3 regions of the Paenarthrobacter sp. 2TAF44 genome follow, and region 1 is predicted to be linked to each of the others. Evidence: predicted binding sites of a transcription regulator. Region 1 holds the regulator's gene; each other region holds the start of a gene.
What was found. Region 1 encodes Rex, which represses fermentation and respiration genes when NADH is low (regulators of the CRP and FNR family bind a similar motif). Its sites were predicted from a motif close to CTTGTGAANNNNTTCACAAG; they were not measured.
Positions count from the first base shown of each region.

Region 2: the regulator Rex is predicted to act here: its motif matches at 1,845-1,864, upstream of AB4Z15_RS11735 (queuosine precursor transporter).
Region 3: the regulator Rex is predicted to act here: its motif matches at 2,198-2,217, upstream of AB4Z15_RS18210 (glyceraldehyde-3-phosphate dehydrogenase).

Region 1 is NZ_JBFRFP010000029.1:15,396-22,775, reverse strand. It holds gene AB4Z15_RS21610 (3-deoxy-7-phosphoheptulonate synthase) at 1-300, shown strand, start outside; gene AB4Z15_RS21605 (helix-turn-helix domain-containing protein) at 452-664, shown strand; gene AB4Z15_RS21600 (30S ribosomal protein bS22) at 836-934, shown strand; gene AB4Z15_RS21595 (endonuclease domain-containing protein) at 1,188-1,769, opposite strand; gene AB4Z15_RS21590 (HAD family hydrolase) at 2,305-3,120, opposite strand; gene AB4Z15_RS21585 (glutaredoxin family protein) at 3,383-3,637, shown strand; gene AB4Z15_RS21580 (redox-sensing transcriptional repressor Rex) at 3,722-4,429, shown strand; gene AB4Z15_RS21575 (hypothetical protein) at 4,478-5,347, opposite strand; gene AB4Z15_RS21570 (hypothetical protein) at 5,611-6,333, opposite strand; gene AB4Z15_RS21565 (YceI family protein) at 6,539-7,090, opposite strand; gene AB4Z15_RS21560 (histidine phosphatase family protein) at 7,306-7,380, shown strand, end outside.
Region 2 is NZ_JBFRFP010000010.1:109,768-117,147, reverse strand. It holds gene AB4Z15_RS11750 (hypothetical protein) at 1-237, opposite strand, end outside; partial or broken gene AB4Z15_RS11745 (TIGR01777 family oxidoreductase) at 237-1,129, opposite strand; gene AB4Z15_RS11740 (TetR/AcrR family transcriptional regulator) at 1,129-1,791, opposite strand; gene AB4Z15_RS11735 (queuosine precursor transporter) at 2,081-2,791, shown strand; gene tgt (tRNA guanosine(34) transglycosylase Tgt) at 2,825-4,141, opposite strand; gene AB4Z15_RS11725 (SRPBCC family protein) at 4,189-4,899, opposite strand; gene AB4Z15_RS11720 (DUF6707 family protein) at 4,992-5,999, opposite strand; gene AB4Z15_RS11715 (NUDIX hydrolase family protein) at 6,110-6,649, opposite strand; gene AB4Z15_RS11710 (hypothetical protein) at 6,727-7,380, opposite strand, start outside.
Region 3 is NZ_JBFRFP010000020.1:15,989-23,368, forward strand. It holds gene AB4Z15_RS18190 (Nif3-like dinuclear metal center hexameric protein) at 1-101, shown strand, start outside; gene AB4Z15_RS18195 (zinc ribbon domain-containing protein) at 192-929, shown strand; gene AB4Z15_RS18200 (YaaA family protein) at 939-1,703, opposite strand; RNA gene rnpB (RNase P RNA component class A) at 1,761-2,152, shown strand; gene AB4Z15_RS18210 (glyceraldehyde-3-phosphate dehydrogenase) at 2,437-3,924, shown strand; gene AB4Z15_RS18215 (hypothetical protein) at 3,996-4,205, shown strand; gene AB4Z15_RS18220 (HNH endonuclease family protein) at 4,328-5,128, shown strand; gene AB4Z15_RS18225 (acyltransferase domain-containing protein) at 5,113-5,952, opposite strand; gene def (peptide deformylase) at 5,957-6,529, opposite strand; tRNA gene AB4Z15_RS18235 (tRNA-His) at 6,666-6,738, opposite strand; gene orn (oligoribonuclease) at 6,871-7,380, opposite strand, start outside.

The sequences.
Region 1 (7,380 bases):
ATTGTGGACGCGAGTCACGCCAACAGTGGAAAGAGCCACCACCGCCAGGCTGAAGTTGCCTTGGAAATCGGTGCGCAGCTTGAGGCGGGGGAGACTTCGCCGATTGCTGGCGTCATGCTGGAGAGCTTCCTCGTGGGAGGGGCGCAGAACCTGGATGTGACCAAGCAACTCGCGGGGGAGCAGGAGCTCGTTTACGGCCAGAGCGTTACGGATGCCTGCATGGAATGGGATGTCACCGCTTCGGTGCTGGAACAGCTTGCTTCGTCTGCGCGGAAGCGCCGGCTGGTCGCGGGGGAGTAGCCAGGGAGTAGAGTCCCACTTAGCGGAAATGCTTTCACATTGGTCACTTCAGCCTCTAGAGTATCTAGCACATGGTTGTTTGATGGCTCAGCATCGGCACACCGTTCTACTGGGGGTGTCCTGTCCGGCTGAGAGCAAAGGAATATGGGAAATGTCCGCGGAGACTAACTTCTCGAATGCGCGTTTCATGACTGTGGCTGAAGTAGCCGAGGTCCTGCGTGTTTCCAAAATGACTGTGTATCGCCTGGTCCACTCAGGGGAAATGCCTGCCGTCAGGTTTGGCCGTTCCTTCCGGGTGCCTGAAGAAGCCGTGGCCCAGTACCTCAAGGGTGCTGTGGTCGACGGACAATCGGAGACAGCCTGAGGGCGCCGGGGTCCGTCCCGCGGACCGTGGTCACGGGGTGCCCCTTTGAAGCGGTACTCTGTTAAGGAACGTTTTACGTCAATGTAAGAATCTGTCAGTTGTACTGTCTGCTGCTAGTCCGCGGATCCGTTCCAACAGACAGGACCTTCATCTAGTTTGTAAGGAACTTTCGTGGGTTCAGTTATTAAGAAGCGCCGCAAGCGTATGGCCAAGAAGAAGCACCGCAAGCTGCTTCGCAAGACTCGCCACCAGCGCCGCAATAAGAAGTAGAGATACTTCACCAAGCGTGAATGCCCGTTGCCTTCCAAGGTGGCGGGCATTTTTGCTCTCTCACATCGCGGCGCTTCTGGCCCGACGTTCTCTCACATCCCGACGCTTCTGGCCGGATGTTCTCTCACGTCGGGGACGCTTTTGGCCGGATGTTCTCTCACGTCGTGGCGCTTCTGCCCGGATGTTCTCTCACATCGGGACGCTTGTGGCCGGATGTTCTCTCACATCGGGACGCTTGTGCCCGGACGTTCTTTCACGTCGCGTTCTTGGCAAACCCGGATGCAACGGATGGGTCCATCCATGCAGTCCGTAGCGCCCGCTTGATCTGCAGAACGGCGTTGCCAAAGTTGTCCGCCAGGTCCTCTTTTCCGAAAACGAGGACAGTCCACCCCGCTGCTCTAAATGCCTTATCCCTGCGCCGATCGCTATGGATCTGTTCCTCCTCAAGGTGATGGCCGCCGTCGTACTGGATCGCGAGGCGACGGCTCTTGAAGCCCAAGTCTGCTGATGGCGAGAACGGGTCGTCCGCGCGGAGCATCACCTGGAGCTGAGGCTCGGGCAAGTTGGCGTCGAGCATGGCTAAACGAAGCAAAGTCTCTGGAGCTGAGTCGGCCCCGACGCGCATGAGGTCCAGGGCTTCCCGTGCCCGGACTACGCCTTGACGGTTCTTGTGCCGTTCGACCATGCTCCGAAGCCCTTCGGCAGTGGCGAACGGTGTATCGCGCCCCTCAAGATTCAGCCGTGGAATGCGAATCAACTGATCTGCCACGCATACGAGGTCATGAAGGGGGAGACGACGCGCCAAGTCCAGCCATGTTCGGGCTCGAGTGCTCATCCAAATCCCTTGGACTTGCTCAATTTCTCCCTCGAAGAGCGTTTCAGTATGCCCTATGATGCCTTTGCGCCGGACCGACGGCAGACGTCGCGGTTTGCTCAAATGCAATTCATTTGAATCCGATAGCCACGCCGGCAAGACAAAACCATGGAGCCTGGCTGCCGTTGTATGGGAGATCCAAGCGCCAGGGCTAGCCGAGGAGAGGGAACGAGCCGCTGAGGAAAGGTCAAAATCCCAGTCAGTTGGCCGGTACAGACCCCTACTAACGGGAACGATGCTACTGCTGCGCCAAATGTCTGAAGGATCGATGCCCGCTGCCTTGGCGTCGTTCAGGCTGAACGGTCCCAAGAGCGGGCTGGATTGGTTGAATAACGAATTCTGCATACCCGCATTGTTCCTTGGAAGCCGCTAAGCGTGCAGAAGTTATCCACAGGTAGGCCAGCAGCACCAGAGGATGTGGGAGAGGAACGCTGGAAACGCGTGGGGATTTGAGGGAGGAACGGTGGAAACGCGTGAGGATGTGAGAGAGGAACGGCTAGCGGGGCCCGCGGAACTTTGAGAATCCGCGCCAAAGCCCGTAGATGGCACCGCCCACGGTGGCCGCCTTCAGCCCCAGGGTTGCTGCACGGCGACCGGATCGGAAATCGTAGACGGGCCAGTTGTTGTCGCGGGCATGCCGGCGCAGCTTGGAGTCGGGGTTGATGACCACAGGGTGGCCCACCATAGTGAGCAGGGGGATGTCATTGGCGGAGTCGCTGTAAGCCCAGCAGTGGTCCAGGTCCAAGCCTTCTTGGTCAGCTATGAGCTGGACCGCGATGGCTTTGGCCGGGCCGTGCAGAATGTCACCGACAAGCTTGCCGGTATACATTCCGTCATGGACTTCGCCGACAGTTCCCAGCGCGCCCGTCAGCCCCAACCTTGTGGAGATCACGGTGGCAACCTCAATGGGGGTCGCCGTCACCAGCCATACCCTCCGGCCTACACGGAGGTGTTGCTCGGCGAGCGCTTTGGTTCCAGGCCAGATCCGGGACTCGATCATTTCGTCATAAACTTCTTCGCCCAGGGCTTTGATGTCCTCCACAGTGATCCCGGCGGCCAACGTCAGGGCTGAGTCGCGCACGGCATGGACGTCGTCCATGTTCTCGCCGCGCATTACAAACTTGAACTGCTTCCACGCGAAGCCAGCCGCCTGGGACAGCGTGAAGGCCTTGCGTTCGTACATCTTGCGGGCCACATGGAAGAGGCTGGCGCCCTTCATCAAAGTGTTGTCGACGTCGAAGAAAGCGGCTTCGCCGGTGTGCTGCGGAACCTTGGCGTCGGCGACCACAGCGGCGTTCTTCTCGTCGGGCATGCCTTGAGTCTAGTCAATCGCCAGGCCCCGGCGTTGAGGGCGCACGGTGGGGCTGCCCCGTGGGGATGTGCAAGAGCGTTGGGGAAAGCGGTCAGGATGTGAGAGAGCATCGGTGGGAAACCGGTCGGGATTTGAGAGAGCGTTGGTGGAAAGCGGTCAGGATGTGAGAGAGCATCGGTGGGAAAGCGGTCAGGATGTGAGAGAGCATCGGTGGGAAAGCGGTCAGGATGTGAGAGAGGGTTGGGGCGGTTACCGTTGTGTCATGGCTATTCCCGACGTCGTTCTCCTCACCAAAGCTGACTGCCACCTGTGCACGGAGGCGCGTGCCGCCGTCGAGCGTGTTACCTCGGCGCTGGGAGTCCAGTGGACCGAGCAGGGAATCGACGGTAACCCGGAATTGCAGGAGCGTTACGCGGAGGAAATTCCAGTGGTGCTGGTGGATGGGGTCCAGCGCGACTTTTGGAAGATCGACGAGCAGCGCCTGACCCGTACGTTGAAAAGAGTCCTTGAAAGCTGAGGATCAGGGGGACTCTGTTACCCGGAAGTACCGGCTTTTGTTGAGTCCGGCCAAGGGCCATAGAGTGGAACAACAAGCGACGCAATGGAGAAAACCGTGACTGCGCTGGAACCGTCCCCGGGGGCAACAAGCGGGGACAACGAACCTGCCGCCAAGCAGATCCCGCCCGCGGCTGTGGCCCGGATGACTCTCTATTTGCGCGCGCTCAACTCGCTCCTGGCCGAAGGCGTGGAACGTGTGTCATCGGACGCGTTGGCTGAGGCTTCGGGCGTCAGCTCCTCTACGCTCCGCAAGGACCTTTCCTACGTCGGCTCGTACGGAACCCGCGGGGTGGGCTATGAAGTCCAGTACCTGAGCCGTCACATTGCCGCAGCCCTTGGCCTGACGCACGACTGGAAGGTCGCAATCGTCGGTGCCGGTAACCTCGGCAAGGCGCTGGCGCGGTACGGCGGCTTCGAGTCCCGGGGCTTCGACGTCGTGGCTATTTTCGACGCAGACCCCATGGTGATCGGCAACGAGGTGGGTTGGTTGCGGGTCAGCGATTCAGCGGAACTTGAACGCGTCCTGGAACGCACCCACACCAACATGGTGGTTCTGGCTTTGCCGGCCACCGTTGCCCAGGCAGTTTGCGATCGCGTCATCGCTGCAGGGATCCGGAGCATCCTGAGCTTTGCTCCGGTTCTCCTGCAGGTTCCGCCGCACGTGAACCTCCGCAAGGTGGACATGGCCACCGAGCTGCAGATCCTCGCCTACCACGCACAACGGGCGCAAACACCGGGTCAGGCTGTCTAGCCTTACCGGGTCCGCGCCCGCTGACGTTATTACAAGAAGCTTGGCGGCTTAGCGGCCGTAAGGGTTCTGGTAAGGGTTGCCGAACGGCTGCGGCTTGCGGAAGTACGGAGCCGACGCCGGCAGGTACAGCAGGACGATTGCGGCAACTCCCAGCAGGATCACCAAGAGCTGCAGGATGCCGTACGTGGCACCGAACTGGAACAGTCCGGCGAGGCCAAGGACAGAGATCGCCGCGAAGACCGTGCCCAGGATCCTGGCCCAGTTCTTGCCCTTGCGGACCGGGAATGCAACCAATGCATAAAGGCCCAGGGACACGATGGCCCCAATGATCGCGGCGACGACAATGCCGCCACGCATGCCTTCGATGGAGCCTTCCGGGAATTCAGTGCCCTGCTGTGCCGCCTGCTGGAGCATCGAATTGATGAAGGCATCCGAGCCCGTGGTGGCCAGGATGAGTGAGCTGATGGCAGACAGGATGCCCGCTGCGATGATCATCCAGAAGGAGATGTTGACCAGCTGCGGAACCGTTGTGGGACCTGGCTGCTGGCTGGGCCAGTTGGTGTCCTGGCCATATTGCGGGGCCTGCTGACCATAGGGAGAAGGCTGCTGGCCGTACGGGGACTGCTGACCAAACTGTGGCGACTGCTGGCCGTACTGGGGAGCCGGGGGCTGACCGTACTGGGGTGCGCCCGGGGACTGCTGACCGTACTGTGGAGCGCCCGGGGACTGCTGACCGTACTGTGGAGCGCTCGGCTGCTGACCATATTGGGGAGTCTGCTGACCGTACTGCGGTGCGTGCTGGCCATACTGGGGCGTGGATGGCTGGCCCGGCTGCTCAGGCTTGTTGGCGTCGCCCTTGTTCGCGTCGCCCGAATTGGCGTCCCCCGTGTTGGACGGCGGGTATGGAGGGTTGCTCATGGCATTCCTTTGCTTGTTCGACTGCTGGTGCGGCTGCCGGGATCAGCAAAAAGACCCTGCCCCCAGCCTGATTCTGCTTCCACCGTACCTCCGGGATCCGGCGCTGCGGATGATCACACGCAGGAATTTGCTGCTTGGCGGTGAAATCATCACGATGGCGTACGCCTTCATGATGAAAGCCGTGGTGGCCCAACGGACCACCACGGCCTTGTACACCTGTCAGGGCGGCTCGGATGAGAGCCCGACGGCGGTACTTCAGGGGGTTAGACGGCGCCCTTTACTGCCTTGAACCACAGCTGCGAGTTCGGCAACCACATCAGCACAACGGCCACCGCGCTGACGAGGAAACCAAACCAGTTGCCACCCAGGCCTGCACCGGGTCCGCCGGCGTTGATGGAGCCAAAGATGGCGAGCAAGAGCGAAACAGCGGCAAGGATGGTGAGGGCAAGGCGTGCCCATTCCTTCCCTTCCTTCATCTTCATGGCCAGCACTATCTGGGCGGCTGCAACAGCCAGGCTGATGATCAGGAGAACCAGAAGGAGTGCGGCAACTCCTGGCATGAAAGCGAACGCTGCGATGATGGCGAAAAGCCCAATGAGGCCAAAGAGGAGCCCCAGGAGTCCCGAGATCACCCAAATGAAGTAGGACACTTTGAGCTCGGTGGGCAGGCCCATGGTCTTGAAGAGGCCCGAGAAACCACCTTGCGGAAGGACGTCATTGAAGTTGCGGGGTCCGTCGGTGGGCATTTCGAAGTGGAAACCACCCGGCTGTCCTGGTTGCGCCGGCTGACCCGGTCCCGGCTGACCCGGTCCCGGTTGCGAATACTGTCCGGGTTGCGAATACTGGCCAGGTTGCGACGGCGGCTGGTAGCCCTGGGGTGGTTGGTAGCCCTGCGGCGGTTGGTAACCCGCAGGAGGAACGTTGCCGGGCTGCGGAGGCTGGGCGCCGGGCTGCTGAGGCTCTGGTGCTTCATCTGGGTTACTCATGGCATCACTTTAGACCGCAGGTTGAAGGATGCATAGGAAATTCGGAGCTACTTCGCAGCTAACTACAGGCTGTTTGCCGAATAATCGCAGGGTGACTTCTGAGTACGCGAAACGGCGCCCCCACAGCGGAACTGTGGTGGGGCGCCGTTTGCTCGGGACTGCCTTGCAAACTCCCGTGGAAGCTGCTGTTGAAACTGCCGTGGAGTTATGCAGCTGCCGGTGCGATGAACGCGAGTTCCAGGTTGATGACAACCTTGTCGCTGACCAGCACGCCGCCGGCCTCAAGCACTGCGTTCCAGGTCAGGCCGAACTCCTTGCGGCTGATGGTGGTTTCGCCGGAGACGCCTGCACGGGTGTTGCCGAAGGGATCCACTGCCACGCCGTTGAATTCGGTTTCGATGGAAACTTCCTTGGTCACGCCCTTAATGGTGAGATCGCCCACAAGATCGAAGCCGTCGCCGTTTGCCTTGACGTGGCGGGAGACGAAAGTGATCTCCGGGTACTTCTCCACATCGAAGAAGTCTTCGCCCTTGACGTGGCCGTCGCGGTTGACGTCTCCGGAGTCAAAGCTGGCGGTCCGGATGGTTGCGTTGACCTTCGAGTCGGTCAGCGTCTCGCCAACTTCGAGGGTGGCGTCGGCATCCTTGAAGACGCCGCGGACCTTGCTGATGCCTGCGTGGCGGACTGTGAAGCCGATCTCGCTGTGGGAAGCGTCGAGGGTCCAGATGCCGGTGGTGACGTTGGCGGGAAGGGTCATCATGATGTTGCTCCTGTATGTAGTGGAAGGTACCGCTGGCTTGCCCGGTCGACTGGTTGATGCATTTACTTGAAACGTCAACCGAGCTTCGTGTCTAGTATAAACATGCATATGCATCTTTTATTCCAACTCTACGGAACATTTCTGGAAAACTTTGAGTTCTACTAGCGGTAGAAGATTTCGGATCGCCCCGCTTCTTTGAGAAACTGGTAAACATGCCCCAAGCAACTGTCCATCTGCTTCGCCATGGCGAGGTCCATAATCCCGATGGCGTCCTCTATGGCCGGCTG
Region 2 (7,380 bases), on a different contig from region 1:
ATTCCGGATGCGTCGCAGTGCCAGGCCCAACAGTGAGCCGACCGCAGCAGCGGCTCCCCATGTTGGCGGGGCACTGAAGGCGAACAAGACGACGCCCCATGCTGGGTTTGATAGGGCTAGGAGGACGCCAAAGACAAGGTGTGACATCAAGATCCCGATGATCAGGGCCTTCCAGCCCAAAACCACTCGATCCTTTGGTCCGTAGATCCAGACTTCCGAACGGGCGGTCAGACTCATCACTTGCCCCCCGCGATCGCATTGAGCGCGCCGCCCAGAGCTGGATAGGAGAAGGTGAAACCCGCATCGACTAACTTCCGGGGTTCGACCCACCGGCTCTTCAACACCAGTTCCGTCTGTGTCCGGATGAGGACAGCTCCGGCTTCGAGCAGCCAAGCTGGCGTCGGGAGTCCACGGGACCCATACTCTGCCGAATAAGCGACATCAGTTCGCGGTTATCCACGGCATATGGCGTTGCTGCGTTTACTGCACCAGTAAGTGCAGACTGCCCGTGGACAAATGCCACCGCGCGGAACAGATCCTCCACGTGAATCCAGCTGAACTTCTGCGTGCCCGGCCCCATACGCCCACCTAAACCAAGCCGGGCCATAATCCGCAGAGGAGTCATCACGCCACCGCCCGGACCGAGGACGATCGCAATGCGAAGGGGAACCTTTCGAGTGCCCGGAACATGGGCAGCAGCCAGCTCGTCCTCCCAGGCACGGGCAACTGCCACGGAGAACCCGCTACCCAGCTCACCCCATGCTTCGGATTGTGGACCGTCCTCCGCGTGCCGATAGATGGTGCCAGTGCTGGAGTTGATCCACGTCGTGGGCGGCTGGGCACATCGAGCAATGGCACGGCCCAGGGCACGAGTCGTTAAGACCCGGGAGTCTACGATCTCCCGGCGGTTCCTGTCATTGTAGCGGCAATTCACAGATCGTCCGGCGAGGTTCACCAGCAGTTCGGCGCCGTTCAGCACCCTGGTGATGGCGCCGTCGTCGTTCCATAAAGCATCAGCTGAACCGCCTCGTCCAACCGTTCGCACCCGCCAACCCTCTGTGGCAAATCGATGCCTGAAGTAGGTGCCGATGAACCCGGTAGCGCCCGCAAGTGCCACTGTCCGCTCCATCACGAGCCTTCCTTCACGCTGCGGACGAGTCCCAGAACGTCGTCGAATACCTTGCCGACGCCAGGAATCTTCGCCAGCGACAACCCCCTCGCTACCAAGGGCGCGGCACCGTCGATCAGTTTCCGTGTGCGGCGTTGGCCCTCGGATTTGTCGTAGACCCAGAAAAGGGCGACACCCATATATGCAAGCCACAGCAGCTCCGGTAGATCTTCGCGCAGTTTCTTGGCGACGGCGGGGGAGGAACCGTCGACGGCGGACCGGAAGATCGCAAGCGAAGCCTCGCGGGCGGCGGTGGACGCCTCGCCAAATGGATTGACTGGCGACGTCGGCCGGATCGCGGTTGCGATGAAATCTGAGCCGAACTCGTGATAGGGCGCCATGACGTCGACGCCCGTGTGCAGCACGGCTTTCAGTCGACCGGCGAGATCGTGGACGTCGTTGAGAACCTGTGCCGCAACCTCCGCATGCTCGTTCTGGACTTGGATATACAGCTCCTGGACGAGCTCATCCTTCGATGCGAAGTAGTAGTAGGCATTGCCGACGGAAACTCCCGCCTCCTGTGCAATCGCGCGCATGGTGGTCTTCTCGAAGCCGATTTCCCGGAACATTCTTAGTGCGACGTCGGCTACAAGCTGCCGGGTCTGTTCGCTTTTTGTTGCCATGGCACTGCTCCTCGAACTAAATTTGAACGTGTTCAATAACGAGTATAGCTGCATATTTGAACATGTTCAGAAAACGTTCGGAAGGAAGCCGGTTGGATGTGAGAGAAGATCGGTGGAAACCGGTCAGGATGTGAGAGAAGATCGGTGGAAACCGGTCAGGATGTGAGAGAACGTTGGTGGGTGGGACAATAAAGCTGGTGTCGGGCTGAGCCCCACCAACAACAGTGCTAATACAGCCGGGTGCCTGAACCAACAGCGCCCGCGCGAACCACTACGAAATGGATGACCCATGCCCTCGCCTTCCGGCTCCAGCACCTTGAGCAAGCCTGCACCCCGCTTCGCTTCGATCGGATCCCCGTACTTTGGCATCATGCTCGCCGTCATGGCCGTGGTGCTGATCCTGTCCAATATCGGCGCATCCAAGGGCGTCGTGCTTGGTCCGATCATCACCGATGGCGGATTCTTCCTGTTCCCCCTGGCCTACATCCTGGGCGACGTTATGAGTGAGGTCTACGGCTTCAAGGTGGCACGCAAGGCCATCATTACCTCCTTCGCTCTCTCAGCCTTCGCTTCACTCTGCTACTGGGTGATCATCGTGCTGCCTGGCTTCACGGATGAGTACGGAACCGCCAAGCAAGCGGCTATCGAAGGCGCACTCGGCCCCGTCCCGCAGATCGTGCTCGCTTCACTTCTGGCCTTCCTCGCGGGTCAGACCATCAACTCCTGGATTCTGGTGAAAATGAAGGAGCGCACGGGCGAGAAAACCTTGTGGGCGCGGCTCATGGGTTCATCCGTTGTGGGCGAATTCGTGGACACCTTGATCTTCTGCAGCATCGCGGCCTCGGTCATCGGCATCACTGACTTTGGCATGTTCGCCAACTACGTTCTGGTGGGCTTCGTCTACAAGACCGGCGTGGAGTTCCTGTTCGTCCCGATCACGGTGTTGGTGGTCGGCTATATCAAGAAGCGCGAGCCGAGCTACGGGCCAGTCGCAGCCTAGGGAACCCCGCGAGACCTGCCACGCCAACCACAGCTACGAGTAGTACCGGCCCAGCGTCTCCGCCTTGAACTCGAAGAAGTCCCCGGACTCGATGGCCAACCGCGCATCGTCCACCATCTTCACCACGAAGCGCTCGTTGTGAATGGAGATCAGAGTGGCCGAGACCATTTCCTTGGCCTTGTACAGATGGTGGATGTACGCGCGCGAGTAGTTTCCGCACGTGTAGCAGTCGCAGCCGTCCTGCAGTGGTCCGAAATCGGCCTTATAGCGGGCCCCGGACAGGTTGAACCGACCAGACGGGGTATAGAACGCTGAGTTCCGGGCCACGCGGGTGGGCGAGACGCAGTCGAAGGTGTCCGCGCCGTTCTCGATTGCCGTGAAGATATCGTCCGGCTCGGAAATGCCCAGCAGGTGCCGTGGCTTGTCCTCGGGGAGTTCCTCGTTGCACCAGCGCACAATCGTGCCCAGGTTCTCCTTTTCCAGGGCACCGCCGATCCCGTACCCGTCAAAAGGCATGGCCCCGAGGTCCCGGCAGGCCTTTCGCCGGAGGTCCTCGTACTGTGCACCCTGGATCACACCAAACAGTGCCTGGTACGGCTTTCCCACCCGGGAAACAGTCAAACGGGCATGCTCTTCCAAACACCTCAAAGCCCAGAGCCGCGTCCGTTCCAGCGACTCCTCCTGGTAAGCCCGCGAGTTCTGCAACGTGGTCAGCTCGTCGAACGCGAACATGATGTCAGCGCCGATCTGATGCTGGACCTGCATGGAAATCTCGGGGGAGAAGCGGTGTCGGTCCCCGTTGAGGTGCGACTTGAACCACACGCCGTCGTCATCAATGTGCGCCAGCCGTTCCTTGCCGGGTGCCACCGCGTCATCGGGGCCGGAGGTGTCCACATTCTTCATGTCGATGACCTTCTTGAACCCCGAACCCAGGCTCATCACCTGGAATCCGCCGGAATCCGTAAACGTCGGGCCGGACCAATTCATGAAGGCCCCCAGCCCGCCAGCGGCGTCGAGGATCTCAGGGCCCGGCTGCAGGTACAGGTGGTAGGCGTTGGCCAGCACTGCCTGCGCACCGAGCCCGGCAATGGACTCGGGCAGCACGGCCTTGACTGTTGCTTTGGTTCCGACGGCGATGAACGCGGGCGTCTGGATGGTTCCGTGCGGCGTGGTGATGGTTCCGGTCCGGCCCAGGAAAGTGCCGCCATTGGTTTCGATCAAGGCGTCCGACGGCGAACACGTTTCGGTCAGGCGCTGGCCCACCGAAAACGAGAACTCGGATTGCCGTGAAGAAAGACCCGGCAAGGCAGTGGACGGAGGAGACGAGGGCAGGAAAGCGGAAGCTGGCACGCTAACAAGTGTGCCAGCTTTACCCCGGGTAACCTGCGGAACCCTTCCTACGAGCTGTAGTTCTCATCCTTCCACTTGTCCCAGGATGACCTGATGTCCGCCAAGGTGTGAGCCCCCAGATCGTACGTGGAGGCAATCACCATGGAACCGCCGTCGGGCCTTTTGTCAGGGATCGGCAGTTGCTCGGCAACGATCAGCAATCCATCGCCGTGCTCTGCGTAGCTGTGAACAGTGAGCCCCACCTGGTGCCGGCTCTTGAACCAGACCTTGCCCGAAATCTCTTCACCGCTGGAAAGTTTGAGCGAATACTCGTCGCCGACCGGCGGGAGGTCGCCAAGCCCCAGCTTTTCGATGGCGAGGCCACCACTTCCCGGAAGGGACACGAAGTGGGTGCGCCGCTGACCATGGGGGTGTCTCTCAAGGGCGAAACGGAGTTGTTGCAGGAACGTAAGCCAGCCCTGCGTGATGTCCTCGTCCCATTCCGCCCACTCGGAGTCATGGTCCAGCGCGGCGCGCGTGACTTTGACTTCGGTGCCGCCGGAAACAGGGTGGAGCTCAAACTCATCCCCGGCGTGGACAGTCAGTTTGGTGTGATCCGCATTTTCCACAACATCCGGGTGGAAGTAGATCTGTTTGATTTCATCGGCGAGGTCATCGGCTTCCCATCCGTGCCATTGAGCCACCAGGGAGGGTTCGCGCAGCATTGTCCAAACCTGCTGCGCGTCGGCATTAATCACAACGCTCAGATTGTTCGTCATGGCCCCGAATCTACCGCCGTTCGCGTCCGTAAAACAGGTCTTGAAGTTTAGAAGTGCCGGGACTGGGCGGACGAATCCGGGCACCGCTCATTTCAGGCCCGCACGGCATCCAGTTCGATGCCGATGCGCCGGCCCAGCTCCTCTTCTCCGAGTGTCTCGGATCCACCGTGGGCCCGCAGGAACAACAGCGCTTCCAGCCGGAGGAACCGCCATTCGCGCTCGGCTTCGTGGTTGCCGTTATCGATCGCGCGGAAGATTTCCTTGTCGTACAAATTCGGTTCGTTCAGGGCGCGCTGGCGGACTTTGGCGGCGATCCGGGCCTTGAAAGGGTCCGTCTCCTCGGACTCATGGGCGCGCAGCAATTTCTCGTAGACGGCCGCGCGTTCGGTTTGTCCACCCTCCCGGCAAATGAAGCTGGAAAGTGCCAGGGCGCGTTCGATCGACGCCCAGCGGTCGGGGTTGCCGTCAAAGGGAAGCACGTTCAGGAGATCCGCGACCGCCAAGGCATTGTCCGGATCGCGCAGCACTATGCAAAGATCGAACGCCAGGTTACTGAGATCCCGGAGGCAGCTGCCGGATTTGGTGTTGATGCCCTTCGCCAACCTTTCGGCGAGCACCTGAACGCCGTTTTTGCCCTTGTGATTGGCGACGGCGGCCCGCACCACTGCTTCTGGCGTTCCGTCCGGCTCGGGGATCAGCGCGAGCTCTTCGGGGACCGGCGTGGTAACCGCAGGCGGCGTTTCCGGGCGTGGGGGAACGACGACGGCGGAACCCGCCGCCGCTTCCGCGTCGCCCTCCGTCGAGGTGCTGGAGTCCGCGTCGGCTTCGGATTCAGGCAGGCGGACGGCGGCTTCGGGTGCGGCCGAGCCAGCGGAAGCTCCGCCACCCACGGGCACACTGGAGCCAACAGCGATCCGCACCGTCCCGCCGTCGACCGTTGTCACCAGCAGCAGCGCGGCAACGCCATAATCATCGTTCTGGACCTCGACGCTGCCGATCTCCTCGGCAGGCCCGTCTCCGGGCAGGAACACAAAGTCTCCGGGTTGCAGGTCCCCAGCCTGCTTTTCGCGGTATTGCTGTGAGGCTGGGCTGTGAGTCATCGGAAGTCCTTTGGTTCTCTTGCGGTCCGCCGTCCAGTCTACAAACTCCAGCCGCCGCAGGACGCGGGACCCGCTAAAGGACGATGCCGAACTATGGGACTATGCCCGAACTAGAGGACGATGCCCGAGAAAGCCAGCGCCTGGCGCACGAGGTTGCCGCGGCCGCCCTCGAACTCCTGCTGAACGTCGTCACCCAGGACTTCCTGCGGCGTCATCCACGTGAGTTCCAGGGCGTCCTGGCGCGGTTCACATTCGCCAGTGACGGGGATGATGAAGACCAACGACACCGCGTGTTGACGGTCGTCGGTGAAGCCTGTCTGGGACGGTGCGGGGAAGTATTCGGCCACCGTGAAGGGAACGGGGCTGATGGGCAGCTGCGGGAACGCGAGGGGGCCGAGGTCCTTTTCCATGTGCCGCAGCAGGGCTGCCCGGATGGTTTCACGGTAAAGGACGCGGCCGGAGACGAGGTAGCGAACCATGTTGCCGTCGGCGTCGCCCTGCAGGAGGGAACCGACTTCATTGACGTACCCGAGCGGATCCAGGCGAACGGGGACTGCCTCCACGTAGACCATGGGAAGGCGGCCGCGGGCTTCGAACAGGTCTTCGTCGGAAAGCCAGCCTGGATACGGGTCGGGTGTACGTACGCTCATGGTTAAGTTCTACCGCATCCCCAGCCGAAGTTTGGTGGCAGCGGCGCCGTGGCTGCGGGGTTACGCTCTCGGCTGTATTACGCGGCCGGGACTGGTGACTTCTCCACGACAACCGACGCCGGCGCCGCGCCGCTCACAGCATCCGGGTTGGCGACGTACAGGACGTCTTCGGTGATCCTGGCCTCGATGCCCGCAGCCTTGAGGCGCTCCAGCAGTGGTTCCAAATCGCCGTCGTACTCAAACGCGAGGTCCCCGTTGGTGGCGTCCGCACCGTGGATGATGCGCAGTATGCCGCCGTTCTTGGTGGTGAAGGTCGCCGATTCGTCGTCCTCCGTGCGTGGCCGGGCTCCGATGTTGCGCAAAACATTTGCGGAGAACGCCACCAAAGGGCTCACCCACGTCCCTGCCACCGTGAGTGCTGGGTCGGCATCAGTGGATGTGGCCCAGCTGCCATCTGCTGCCCGTCGCGCGGGGAAAGCAAAGAACTCGAAACCGTCATCGGCCGAGATCCGCACCGTGGGCCCGTAGGAGGCCTCATGGAGCTCTGCTTGGCTGCCCTCTTCCTCAGTACGGCGTGCGAACTCCTCCATATTCCCTACCTCCACACTGAAGATCGTGTAACCATCCAGTGGGTGGCCGTGCTCCAGCCGGCCCATCGCGAGGCGACCCGAGCCGGCGTCGAACTCTTGCCAGTCGCCGTCGTCCACCGTCTTCACCAAACCCAGCGCCTG
Region 3 (7,380 bases), on a different contig from region 1:
TCGGCAACGTACTGGGCGATCAGGGCTACGACGTCGAGATCCGCGTGAGCAGCACCAACAGCGATCCTTGGGACTTCATACTCACTCCCGGCGGGGACTAGAGTCTAGAAGATACGGACAATCCCAATAAACACGGGCCGTCCATCCGGAACTGATCCCCAGCGCCGGAAGCGATACAAGCGGAGGTAAGCGTGGCGAAAGCAGCACCGGCAGAACAACTGAAATTGCTTGAACTGCAGGGACTGGATGCCAAGCTCAAATCGTTGGCCGGCCGCCGGAAGGTGCTGGAAACAGATCCGCGGATAGCTGACCTTCAGGACGCACTGAATGTAGCCAATGGTGAACTGGGAGCTGCCAAGATGGCGGTGCACGACGCCGAAGCTGAACTGCGTCGTTCCGAAGCGGACGTGGAGCAGGTCGCCTCCCGCATCGAACGGGACGAAGCCAGGCTTAACAGCGGAACCGGCCTCTCCAAGGACCTGGTGGCGCTTCAGAGTGACATCGCATCCCTTAACAAGCGCCGCTCTGACCTGGAGGATGTCGAGCTTGAAATCCTGGAGCGTTTGGACACCCTGCGGGAGCGCCAGTCCGCACAACAGTCCATCGTGGATGACATCCAAGGTTCATTTGCCGGCATCCGCGCCGAATTGGATGAGGCAATTGCTGAGATCGCAGCCGAGGAAACCGTGGTCCGCGGGCAGCGTGCCGCTTTCGCGGAGGCTCTGGACGCCGGAATGCTCGCAGTTTATGAGAAGACGATTGCCAAGCGTGGCGTCGGGGCTGCCCGGCTGTTCCACGGGAAGTCCGAGGGGTCGGGCATGATGCTCAGCCCCGGTGACCTGGCCGAAGTCAAGGCCGCTGCTGAAGACGACATCGTCTTCTGCCCGGATTCCGGTGTCATTCTGGTTCGTTCGGCGGAGTGGAACTGACAGCTTCAGTCAGCTGGTCAGGATGATGTTAAGGGCGTGTGGCTTGCGGGCAGTGCCGGGGACGAGTTCCGCCCGCCAAATCTCTTTAGCCGCTTTTAGCAGTTGATCGGGTGATGCGGGCGCCTTCCCGCGCCTGGTCAGCAGATGCCTGGCAAACTCACCTCGCGTGTGCTTGGCAAAGTGGCTCACCACAGTGCGCTTGCCGTTGGCCTCGTTGAAAACATTCACTGTGACGGTTTGCGCTGCTGGTGGAGCCCACGCCGCTGCATACGTGCTGGAACGGCAATCAACCAGCAATTCTCCTTCAGCCCGTTTGGCGAGGGCCGCATTCAGGTTCGGCTTCCAGAAGGAGGCGAGGCGTCCGACGTCGGGCAGTGCCGTTCCCATGGACAGCCGGTAAGCCGGCACATGGTCACCAAAACCGATGGCACCCCACAGTGCCGAAATCACCAAAATCGATTCGGTTGCCTTGCGGCGTTGAGTCGGCGTCATCGAATTGAAGCCGAGCGCGTCATACAGGACTCCCGAGTAGACCTGGTGGGCCGGCGCCGCCGGTTCTGCGTGCAGCCGGGTATTACGTTCGACGTCGTCCTTCAGCGAGGCGCCGACGCCAAGCAACGCCAAGGCGTCCTCGTGCGCGCTGACGGTGCCCAACGATTCCAGGACCTTGGCGCGGTAGGGGTTGAGTTCCGGAAAGCTGAGTGACTCCCATTCGACGGCGGGGCCTTTGACAGCGGGGGTCTTGCCTTCGGAAGGCGGCAGCAGAATCAGCACCTGACGATATTACCGGTGACCGGGGCAACCCTCGACGCCGGTAGACTGTACGGCGGATGGGTTGACCAGGCGGTCGCGCGTCACGGAAGTGGCTCGAGGAACGTCCGGGCTCCGCAGAGCAGGGTGGTGGGTAACGCCCACTCGGGGTAACCCGCAGGCCAGTGCCACAGAGAACAGACCGCCTTCGCGTGATGGTGCTTGCATCAGCATGCGGCAGGTAAGGGTGAAACGGTGGTGTAAGAGACCACCAGCTCCCTGGGTGACCGGGGAGGCTAGGTAAACCCCACCCGGAGCAAGGCCAGACAGGACACGTTTGAGGGCTGCTCGCCCGAGTGTCCGGGTAGGCTGCTGGAGGGCGTCGGCAACGGCGTTCGTAGATGGATGGCCGCCACTCCTTTGCCGGCAACGGCAAGGGATGACAGAACCCGGCGTATCGGTCAACCCATCCACATTCGCCACTGAGGTCCCGGGCATATGACGTCCATTGTGACTGCCATGTGAGTGATTTCACGCCCCCCGGCACCCAAGAGGACGCCCTTCCGCCTTAGACTTGTTATGAACGTAGATGTTCTGCCGCCGGGACTGCGTTCGCAGCCGGCGGTCTTTTCTTTGCAATCGTTCAAGGCGCTGTGGGTGGACCGAAGCCCGGCCAGTGCCCGTGCCGCAGGATTACTCCGGGCGGCCGCCATCTGCATACGAGGACGTATGTGGTTGACCCAAGGAAGGTAGTTCTGTGAGCCAGACGTCAGATTCTTGTCTTGATAAGTGGATGGGCCGGGAGGCTCTCGCCGAGGCCATGATTCCGGTGATCGGCCGGTTGTACCGGGAAAACAACGTGGTCACGAGCATCCACGGCCGGAGCCTGATCAACAAGTCGACCATGAACATCCTGAAGGCCCACCGCTTTGCGCGCCGGATGAGCAACACCGAGCTGCTGCTCGAAGAAACCGCACCCCTGTTGAACGCTCTTGCTGAGCTGGAACTCGGTGCGGCTGCAATCGACATTGCCCGCCTTACGGAGAAGTTCCGCGTAGAGGGCCACGGCACCTCCTTGGATGAGTTCCTGCGGGCCGAGCTCGCCGAAATCGTCGGAAAGCGTGGCGCTGATGACCGCACCAGCACCGACGTCGTGCTTTATGGCTTTGGACGCATCGGCCGCCTCCTGGCCCGCATCCTGATTGAAAAGGCCGGTGGTGGGCATGGCCTGCGGCTGCGTGCCATCGTTGTCCGCAAGGGCGCCGAGAACGACCTCGTCAAGCGTGCCAGCCTCCTGCGCCGCGACTCCGTACACGGTTCCTTTGAAGGAACCATCCGCGTGGACGAAGAAGCCAACACCATCACTGCCAACGGCGTTCAGGTCCAGGTCATCTACTCCGACAACCCCGCTACCGTGGACTACACCGCCTACGGCATCAAGGATGCCCTGGTAGTGGACAACACCGGACGCTGGCGCGATGCGGAGGGCCTGTCCCAGCACCTGCAGAGCAAGGGTGTTGCGCGTGTCCTGCTGACGGCTCCGGGCAAGGGCGATCTGAAGAACATCGTCCACGGAATCAACCAGTCCGACATCTCCGATGACGACAAGATCGTCACCGCTGCGTCGTGCACAACCAACGCCATTACTCCGGTACTGAAGGCCATCAACGACAAATTCGGTATCATCCACGGCCACGTTGAAACGGTGCACTCGTTCACGAACGACCAAAACCTGATCGACAACTTCCACAAGGGAGACCGCCGCGGCCGTTCGGCAGCCCTGAACATGGTTATCACGGAGACAGGCGCAGCCAAGGCTGTTGCCAAGGCGCTTCCGGAACTTCAGGGCAAGCTCACCGGTAACGCGATCCGCGTACCTACCCCGGATGTGTCCATGGCGATCCTGAACCTCAACCTTGCCAATGGCACCACACGCGATGAGGTCAACGACTACCTCCGCGAAATGTCGCTGCACTCGCCGTTGCGGAAGCAGATCGACTACATCGACTCGCCGGACGTTGTCTCCACCGACTTCGTTGGTTCCCGCCGCGCAGGCATCGTTGATGGTCTGGCCACTATTTCCAACGACAAGAACCTCGTGCTCTACGTTTGGTACGACAACGAATTCGGCTACTCCTGCCAGGTGGTCCGTGTCATGGAGGAAATGGCCGGCGTCAACCCGCCGTCCTTCCCTGCCCGCGACATCGTGGCTCCCATCGCAGTGCTTGAGGCAGCCAACGCCTAAGCCGGGAAGTATTCACGGGTTTCCCGGCTGTGTCACTGGCATCAGCCGGGAAACCTGACCAAAATGGGTTCATGGAAAATGAATCGACTTTGGAACACGAGACAACGCTGGAACACGCGTTGGACGTAGCACGGGCCAACCACAAGCAGGCACAGAAACTGCTGGACCAGGCCATCGCAGCAAACGCCGCGGGGGACGTCAGCGACGAACGCGTCCAGCAATTGCGTACGCTGCTGGAGGTGGCTGCGGAAGACCTGCAACGCGTTATGCGTGAGCAGTAACCCGGGGAAGAACCCCACCACTGCAGTGTGACTTCTCCTACACACTGTGGATATCGGCTCTGACTGTCGGTGCCGTGTCCTACGCTCGAAGGACACCACCCACCCCGACTGGACGGAGCCCCTTGAGTATCACCTGGTCTGCCTACAAACGCGCGCGCAGACGATCACGCCAAGCCTGGGCCATTCTAGGATTAGTGGCCGCCACCCTCGTGGCAGGACTGTCTTGGTTCTTCACCACCGGCCAGTTCAACGCGGCTGAGCCTTGGGTCTCCGGCCCCGCTGATGCGCCGGTATTTAACCCGGCTTGGATGAAACCCATTTCCGGCATCGAGGCTGTTCCCGCGGAGAAGGCAAGCGCCGCACTGGAAGGCCTGGAAGTCAAGGGGCGGGCATCCCAGGAAGACTATGAGCGAACCGCATTCGGCCAGGCCTGGCTGGATGCGGACCGAAACGGATGCGATACCAGGAACGACATCCTGCGCAGGGACCTGTCGTCGGTGGAGTTCACCAGCGGTTCCTCATGCAAGGTTGCCACTGGAGAGTTTCACGAACCCTACACGGGCGCCCACGTGACCTTCCGTCGGGGCCAGGACACCAGCGCTGATGTTCAGATTGACCACATTGTCGCCCTCGCCGACGCATGGCAGAAGGGTGCCAAGCAATTAACGGTGCAGCAGCGTCAAAGGCTGGCAAATGATCCCTTGAACCTGATTGCAGCTGATGGGCCCGAGAATGTGAAGAAGGGCGCAGGCGACGCCGCCACCTGGCTCCCGCCGAACAAGAACTTCCGGTGTCACTACGTAGCACGGCAGATCTCCGTCAAGGCAGCCTACAAGCTCTGGGTCACACAGGCGGAGAAGGACGCCATGATGCGCGTCCTTTCTTCTTGCCCCGATCAGCAGACCATTTACAGCGTCAGGTGACCGTGTCCCAGTTGCCAGGTACCGCCGTCGTCGATTCTCTCAAGGACTATGCGCTGGAGCGAAGTTTCCCGGGGTAGTTTGTCCAGGTTCTCGAGCCCCCGCTGCCTAAACGTGAAGTACACGGCATCAGTGGGGGCATCGGTGCACCGATCCAGCGTGAAACGGCGGGCGAAGGATGCGATGTTGCTATTGGGAAGCCGTTCAACCAAGTAGGGATCCAGCATCCAGGACTCGCACGTGGCCACAGTGGCCGGCTTGTCCGGAAAGTAGTGGGGAAAGAACGAGCGCGCCTCGTCAAAGCTGGCGTCGACCAGCGCGGGGGAGAGCCCGCCGTCCTCGGGAATGTGGACACCCAGGACCCAATCGGATGCGTATGCCACGTTGCCCTCTGGCCCGTCGCCACGCTCGCTCCGGATCAAATGGAATTGCAACCGGCCGAGCCGGAACAGATTCCCTGCCATATGTAACGTCAGCCAACTCCAGGTCTCCAAGCCGAAATGTCCATGGACGCGGCGGTTGATTCGGAGCTGGAGCCCCACGTCTGCCAGCGTGGCTGCTGACACGTCGGCGCTGATTCCCAGCTCCAGATGGTACGCGTGGACGCTGGGTGCGAAGCGGAGCAGGGCTTCGATCCAGACGGTCTCGCCAAAATGGTGGGGAGAACTACTTTCAGCTGGAAAAGTGCCAAGCCGTTGCTGCAGCAGTTCCAATGCGTCCAAGACGTGGCCACTGGGGTTTCTGTCCAAGAGCGTGGTGCATTCCATGGCGTCCTCGCCGGTAATGTCCAGGAGCTGAAACAATTCTGCGTGGCGTTCTTGGTTCATCGGATCAGTGTCCGAACGGGTCCGGGTCGACGCCAGGCATCCATGTCAATCCGGGAACGCCCCAACCGTTCTTCTTGGCCTGCTTCATGGCCTTCCTGGCATATCGGTCCACAAGGCGGTTGATGTAAAGCTTGCCGTCCAAATGGTCGTACTCGTGTTGCATGACTCGAGCGAACCAGCCCGTAGCTTCGAAGTCCACCGGGTTTCCGTCAGCGTCAAAGCCTTGGACGCGGGCCCACTCAGCGCGCTGCAAAGGATAGTGCTCTCCGGGGAACGACAGGCACCCCTCAATGTGCTCTTCCGGGTCCGGGAGGGCTCCGGAGATCTTTGAGAGGGTCAAGACGGGATTGACCAGAACGCCTTGCTCAGGCGCGTCGTCGTCATTGGCGTACTTATACACAAAGATGCGCTTCCCAACTCCCACCTGGGGTGCGGCGAGGCCCACTCCGTTCGCGGCTTCGTTGGTTTCGAACATGTCCGCGATGAGTTTTCGGAGATCGTCATCGAATACTTCGACTTCACTTGCCCGACGGTGCAAAACGGGTTCGCCCCAAATGGTCACAGGGAGGACGGTCATGTCAGCTCTTCCTTAGTCGATCGCTGTGTTCCGGAAGCAACCCATGGGACTGCAGGCGGGCCAAAACAAAACAAAGGCCGCACCGGATAACCGGTGCGGCCTTTGTGGAAACCGGCTTTTGAGCCAATCTCGGCGGGGTGAGCGACGGGGGTTGAACCCGCGACCTCCTGGACCACAACCAGGCGCTCTGCCAACTGAGCTACGCCCACCATGCGCCTTTTTCGGTAAGTCCGTATGACCGGCATTCCGTGAAGGCAACGACAAATAGCTTACCTGCTGTTTTGGGGTGAAAAGTCCACTTTTGCCGGTTTCGACGAAAAAACCTTCAAAAATGGCACAGATCACATAGTTTCTGTTGAACCCAAAGTCTCAGCAGTGGCTGTGATGTCCTTGGAGATGCGCTGGGCGGTAGCAGTGTCAGGGCCCGGGGCAGGTACAAAAACAGCTTGCCTGTAGTAGCGGAGCTCGTCGATGGAATCCTTGATGTCCCCCAGTGCGCGATGTCCGCCATGCTTGGCCGGCGACTGGAAGTAGGCCCGCGGGAACCAGCGGCGCGAGAGTTCCTTGATGGTACTGACATCGATGACGCGATAGTGGAGGTGCTCCACAATGTTCGGCATGTCCCTGGCCAGGAACATCCTGTCCGTGCCCACCGAGTTGCCTCCCAAGGGGGCCTTGCGGGGGTCCGGAACCCACTTCTCGATGTACTCAAGCACCTGCGCCTCAGCTTCGGCCATCGTCTTGCCGTGGGGGAGTTCGTCAAGGAGTTTCGATCGGGTGTGCATGTCGCGAACGAAGTCGTTCATTTGCTCCAGCGCTGCGTCGTCGGGCTTGATGACGACGTCCACGCC